Ketobacter alkanivorans: one gene and its partner. The protein of the gene in region 1 interacts with the protein of each later gene in a pairwise test. Links are inferred from orthologs where the notes say so. Each region holds a gene or a part of one and is shown in the gene's direction. Other genes may lie near its edges.

Region 1 (3,335 bases):
ACAGCGGAGCATAGTATGGCTTGGAATGAGCCCGGTGGCGGGCGTAATCAGGATCCATGGCGAGGCCGGGATGGCCGCGGCCAGTCGGAACTGGACGATGTGATCAAAAAACTGCAAGACCGATTCGGCGGTATGCTGGGTGGTGGTCAGAACAACGATAGCGGCGGTTTCGGCCTGTTATTGCTGATTCTGGGCGTTGTCTTCGTGTTGTGGCTGGTGGCCGGTTTGTATCGGGTCGAACAGGCCGAAGAAGCATTGGTGCTGCGTTTCGGCAAATACCATGATACCGTCAGTGCCGGTCTACACTGGAACCCATGGGGCATCGATACTGTACAGAAAGTGGACGTAAACCAGCGTGAAACCATGCCGGTGCGCGCCACGATGCTCACCGAAGACCAGAACATTGTGGATTTGGATCTGCAGGTTCAGTTCGTGGTCACGGATTCCAGAGCCTATTTCCTCGAATCCAGTGCGCCCATCGACACCTTGCGTAATGCGGTGGAATCCGCACTGCGTCACGTGGTGGGTGGCAGCGAAATGGATCGGGTGCTGACCGACGGCCGTGAAGCCATCGCCGTAGAAGTGCATCAGCGCCTGCAGGAATATCTGGATCGTTATAAAACCGGTCTCACCATTGATAAGCTGAACATCGAAGATGCACATCCTCCCAAGGAAGTGAAAGCCGCCTTCGATGATGTTATCAAAGCACGGGAAGACGAAGAGCGCGTTAAGAATGAAGCGGAAGCCTACGCCAACCAAATCGTGCCAGAGGCGCGTGGTGAAGCGCAGCGCATGATCGAGGAGGCCAACGCTTACAAGGCCGAGATCGTGGAGCGATCCAAAGGTCAGGCCAACCGCTTTGAAAGGCTTTATGCCGAGTACAAGCTGGCACCGGAAGTGACCCGTCGCCGTATGTACATCGACACCATGGAAAGCGTGCTCAGCAACACGTCCAAGGTTCTGGTGGACGTGGATGGGGGCAATAGCATGATGTACCTCCCTATCGATAAAATCCTGGAAGGTCGACGTACAGAAGCGAAGTCCATTGTTGTAGAAGCTGATTCTACTCAGCAAAGCAAGGGTGCGACCAAAAAAGCCTCCGACTCCGTTCGTGGCTTGGAGCGAATTCGTCAGGCCCGTGAAACACGCTGGGAGAATCGCTAATGAATAACAAAAGTATGACAGTCTTACTGCTGATCGCAGTGGTTGCCCTGGTTACCGGTAGCGCCATATTCACCGTGAAAGAAAGTGAGCGTGGCGTATTGCTGAAATTTGGTGAAGTGGTGAGAGATGATCTGCAGCCAGGGATCCAGTTCAAAATACCTTTTATACATGAGCCGCGCCTGTTTGATGGCCGTATTCGCGTACTGGAAATGCGTCAGGAAGAGTATCTGACCCAGGAGAAGAAGCGTCTGATCGTGGATTCATACGTGATGTGGCGTATCAAAGACATCAAGCAGTTTTATATTGCCACCGGCGGCGGCCTTGAGACTCGTGTGCGGCTGCTGTTGGCCCCCCGTGTGAACGAAGGCCTGCGTAATCAGTTTGGTGCGCGTACTGTGTATGAAGTTGTGGCCGGTGAGCGGGAAGAGCTGGTGGTGGATTTGGCCAAGGCCATTGACGACCAAGCTCAGGAAGCCCTGGGTATTGATGTGGTGGAGATTCGGGTCAAGCGTATCGAGCTGCCTTCCAGTGCCAGTGCCTCGGTATACGACCGGATGCGTGCCGAGCGTGAACGTGAAGCTCGTAGCCATCGTGCTCGCGGTGCCGAGCTGGCAGAAGGTATCAGTGCTGCTGCCGATCGTGAGCGTACCGAGATCCTGGCTGGTGCCTATCGTCAAGCGGAAGAGCTACGGGGTGCAGGCGATGCGGAAGCAGCGTCAATCTATGCCAGCGCCTATCAGAAAGATCCTGAATTCTATAGCTTTTATCGCAGCATGGATGCCTACAAAGATGTCTTTAACAGCAAGAACGACCTGATCGTCGTGCAGCCTGATGGAGAGTTCTTCCGATTTATGAAGAGCGAGTAGGTAAAAAGGGGCCGAAAGGTTTAACTCGGCCCCTCGATGCGTGTTATCATAAGGAAACCGGGGCGATCCCCCGGTTTTTTTGTGGGCTAAATCAGGCCCCAAAACCTAAATCATGACGTACAACGACTCAAACAGAGTAATAGAGGACAACGGCGAACGCTTTATGGCCACAGCAGATCGATGGTTGTTACCCGATGGGATCGATGAAATCCTGCCCCCACAGGCGGCGAAACTGGAACAGTTGCGTCGGGACTTGCTGGATCTTTATAAAAGCTGGGGTTACGAGCAGGTGTTTCCCCCTCTGGTTGAGTATCTCGAATCCCTACTGACAGGTGCGGGCAATGATCTGGCCCTGCAGACCTTCAAACTGACCGATCAGCTCACCGGCCGCCTAATGGGCGTGCGTGCTGATATGACCACCCAAGTGGCGCGCATTGATGCCCATACCCTCAATCGAGAAGGTGTGACTCGCCTGTGTTATGCAGGCCACGTGTTGCATGCCAAACCCGAAAGCCTGGCGGCCAGTCGCAGCCTGATCCAGATCGGTGCCGAAATCTATGGTCATGGTGGCATCGCCAGTGACATCGAAGTGATCGGTCTGATGCTGGAAACCCTGCGTCGCGGTGGTTGTTGCGAATTGCATCTGGATCTGGGGCATGTGGCCATTTATCGTGCGCTGGCGGCAGAAGCCGGTCTGAGTGGCGATCTGGAATGGCAGTTGTTTGAAATTTTCCAGCGTAAGGCGGTTCCCGAGCTGGAGGCCTTCTTGGCAAAACAGGTAAGTGATCCGGATCTGGCGGTTATGCTGCGCCAGTTGGTAACGTTGGCGGGCGATCGATCGGTATTGGCGAAAGCGGCCAGCGTATTGGCCAAGGCACCGCAGGCTGTGCAGTCAGCCCTGGCGGATCTGGAGCAGATCGCCGATCAGCTTGTTGCCAGTTATCCCGATGTGAAATTGTATTTTGATCTGGGCGAGTTGCGTGGTTATCACTACCATACTGGCCCGGTGTTCAGTGCCTATGTCCCTGATATGGGCCAGGCTATCGCCAATGGTGGTCGTTATGATCACATCGGTGAAGTGTTTGGGCGTGCGCGTCCGGCCACGGGCTTTAGTACCGATCTGGCGGCGTTGGTGCGTCGTGTGACCTCCTCCGTGGCCAGTAAGAAAATTTTTGCACCCGTTGCCGGTTCAGTTGCTGATCAGGCAAGTTTGCAGGAGGCAGTGCAGCAGTTGCGGGCTTCCGGCCAGGTGGTGATTCAGTCGTTAGGCGCCGGGCAAACCGCTCAGTCGCAAGGCTGTGATCA
Region 2 (3,349 bases), 1.9 Mb from region 1 along the record:
ACCTGCCTACCTGAAAGTCACCGGGCGCGTATTGTAGAGCAGTCCGGCTCAGGACACCAAAAAATTCGCAGCGCAGAGCGCCATCAGGCAAAATAGGCGCTTGGTAATTCGAATAATTAGGTGAGGTAGGTTTTGTCGCGATCCAAAACCAGTGGTAAATGGCTGCGTGAGCATTTTGATGATGTCTATGTGCAACGAGCCAAAGATGAGGGCTGGCGCTCGCGAGCTGCTTATAAGTTGTTGGAAATAAACGAAAAGGATAAGCTGATCAAACCCGGGATGACGGTGCTGGATCTGGGGGCTGCGCCGGGAAGCTGGAGCCAGATAGCCGCCAAGCTGGTGGGTGATCATGGCTTGGTGATTGCCTCGGATATTCTGGAAATGGATCCCATTGCCGGAGTCAGCTTCCTGCAGGGCGACTTCCGTGAAGAGTCGGTCTATCAACAACTGCTTGAAATTATAGGAAATCGCCCCGTTGACCTTGTAATCTGCGATATGGCCCCCAATATGAGTGGGGTGAATGCGGTTGATCAGCCCCGTGGTATGTATCTCGCTGAGCTTGCTTTAGATATGGTGAAGCAAGTACTGAACAAAAACGGAGATTACTTGGTCAAAGTATTCCAGGGAGCAGGGTTGCCCGAATACCGTCAGGATATGCAGCGTTGTTTTGGTAAGCTGATTACCCGCAAACCCGACGCATCAAGGCCCCGCTCCAAGGAAGTGTATCTGCTTGGTAAGGGGTTTCTAGGTTCGTGACCTGTTTCCTGCGAAAGATGGTGTAAGCGTCTATTGTGTAGTAATGTAGGTCATTAAACGCAGTAATAAGTATTCTCGTCTGACTCGCTCATGACGAATGTGAAGAGAGGGTAAACCCTTGAACGATATGGCAAAAAACCTAATTTTGTGGGTTGTGATCGCAATTGTCCTGCTTTCCGTTTTCAATAATTTCAGCGCCAATACCAGCTCCCAGGCGATTCCGTATTCTCAGTTTATTGAATACGTACAGAATGGCCAGGTGGACAAAGTGGTCATTGATGGTGAGACAGTGTCCGGTCGAACCGTTACCAGCGAGAAGTTCGAAACCGTCTTACCCGCTATTGCTGATATTGACTTGATGCCAATGCTGTTGGAAAACAACGTTGCTATTGAAGGTCGCGCTCCTGAAAAGCAGAGCTTGTGGGCTCAGCTGTTGGTTGCCTGTTTCCCGATTATCCTGATCGTTGCCATTTTCATGTTCTTCATGCGCCAGATGCAGGGCGGCGGTGGTGGTCGTGGCGGCCCCATGACGTTCGGTAAGAGTCGTGCTCGTTTATTAAGCGAAGATCAGATCAAAACCACGTTCGCCGACGTTGCCGGTTGTGATGAGGCCAAAGACGAAGTGCAAGAGCTGGTAGAGTTTTTGCGAGACCCTGCAAAATTCCAGCGCCTTGGCGGCAAGATCCCGCGCGGCGTGCTGATGGTGGGTTCGCCAGGTACGGGTAAAACCCTGTTGGCTAAAGCCATAGCGGGTGAGGCCAAAGTGCCTTTCTTTACCATATCAGGCTCCGACTTTGTGGAAATGTTTGTGGGTGTGGGCGCGTCCCGCGTTCGTGACATGTTCGAGCAGGCGAAAAAGCAAGCACCCTGTATCGTCTTTATTGATGAAATCGATGCGGTAGGCCGCTCCCGTGGAGCTGGTTTAGGGGGTGGTCACGATGAGCGTGAGCAGACTCTGAACCAGTTGCTGGTTGAAATGGACGGCTTCGAGCCCAACGATGGCGTTATTGTTATTGCCGCTACCAACCGCCCGGATGTACTGGATTCCGCTTTGTTGCGTCCTGGTCGTTTCGATCGCCAGGTTGTGGTATCTGCTCCGGATATCCGGGGTCGAGAACAGATCCTGAAAGTACACATGCGCAAAGTGCCCTTGGGCGACGATGTGGATGCCAAGGCTATTGCCCGAGGCACACCCGGTTTTTCCGGCGCGGACTTGGCCAATTTGGTCAACGAAGCTGCTTTGTTCGCTGCCCGTGCCAGTAAGCGCGTGGTGGAAATGAATGAATTTGAAAAAGCTAAAGACAAGATCCTGATGGGCGCTGAGCGCACCAGTATGGTCATGTCCGAGAAAGAAAAACTCAATACAGCCTACCATGAAGCAGGCCATGCGATTGTCGGGCGCCTGGTGCCTGAGCATGATCCGGTATACAAAGTCAGCGTCATTCCCCGTGGTCGTGCGCTGGGTGTGACCATGTATCTGCCCTTGGAAGACAAATACAGTCAGAGCAAGCGCGCCCTCGAAAGCATGGTTTGTTCATTGTTCGGTGGCCGTATTGCCGAAGAGATAACCTTAGGTCGGGATGGTGTTACCACCGGAGCCTCCAACGATATTCATCGTGCCACTGAGATCGCCCGCAATATGGTCACCAAGTGGGGGTTGTCGGAGAAGATGGGGCCACTGAGCTACGAAGAGGATGAAGGCGAAGTCTTTTTGGGTCGCCAATATACTCAGCGCAAAATGGTGTCCAGCCAGACAGCCAAAGAAATTGATGCTGAAGTTCGTAAGATAATTGACGAATGCTACCAGCGGGCGCAGACCATATTAGAAGAAAATATGGAGAGATTGCACGCGATGGCTGAAGCACTGATGCTGTATGAAACCATCGATGCCCAGCAGATAGAGGATATTATGAACGACCGTAAGCCGCGACCACCTAAGGGTTGGAATGATTCCAATGAAGGCCCTACCGGTGGCAGCCCTGCGGTGGATACGTCTGCGACAGAAAAGCAGGATGATTCAAGCACCGGTTCCATCGGTGGCCCCGCCAACACTCATTAACATCAAGATAAGCGAATGCCCGAAAAAGGTTCGCCCCCAAACGGTCTCCAGTGCGGAGGCCGTTTTTTAAATCTGTCAAAACCTGCTGTTATGGGTGTGCTCAATGTCACGCCTGATTCGTTCTCCGATGGTGGAAAATTCTGCAATCATGAGCAAGCCATCAGCCAGGCTCTGCGCATGGTTGACCAGGGTGCCGCTATCATTGATGTGGGGGGTGAATCTACGCGTCCGGGAGCCGATCCGGTTTCAGAGCAAGAGGAACTGGATCGGGTGATCCCAGTGGTGCTGGCGCTGGCGGCTGAAGTGGATGCGATCATTTCTGTCGATACCAGTACGCCCGCTGTGATGGCGGAGGCCGAATCATCTGGTGCCGGTTTGATCAATGACGTGCGAGCCCTGGAGCGAGAGGGAGCCCTCGAGTGTGCAAAAAACAGCACACTTCCCGTCTGTCTTATGCACATGCAGGGTGATCCTGTTTCAATGCAGAATAATCCTCAATACAGTAATGTCGTGAGCGATGTGGCTGGCTATCTT

Evidence for each region. The genes of interacting proteins can lie anywhere in the genome.
Region 2: the proteins of hflC (region 1) and ftsH interact in binary tests that used the Escherichia coli proteins (3 or more experiments, as listed by UniProt). The link is inferred for Ketobacter alkanivorans from one-to-one orthologs.

Annotation. Positions count from the first base shown.
Region 1 is NZ_CP022684.1:3,496,638-3,499,972, forward strand. The notes cover bases 98-3,096. They hold hflC (protease modulator HflC), read left to right. Parts: upstream 98-1,163; coding sequence 1,164-2,030; downstream 2,031-3,096. Other genes in these bases: hflK (FtsH protease activity modulator HflK), read left to right, coding at 98-1,164; Kalk_RS14975 (ATP phosphoribosyltransferase regulatory subunit), read left to right, coding at 2,194-3,096. Also shown: more of hflK, read left to right, coding at 16-97; more of Kalk_RS14975, read left to right, coding at 3,097-3,335.
Region 2 is NZ_CP022684.1:1,588,787-1,592,135, reverse strand. What follows is about bases 374-3,349. They hold ftsH (ATP-dependent zinc metalloprotease FtsH), read left to right. Parts: upstream 374-883; coding sequence 884-2,815; downstream 2,816-3,349. Other genes in these bases: folP (dihydropteroate synthase), read left to right, coding at 2,831-3,349; rlmE (23S rRNA (uridine(2552)-2'-O)-methyltransferase RlmE), read left to right, coding at 374-756. In the rest of the region: more of rlmE, read left to right, coding at 133-373. UniProt on the Escherichia coli protein: Acts as a processive, ATP-dependent zinc metallopeptidase for both cytoplasmic and membrane proteins. Plays a role in the quality control of integral membrane proteins.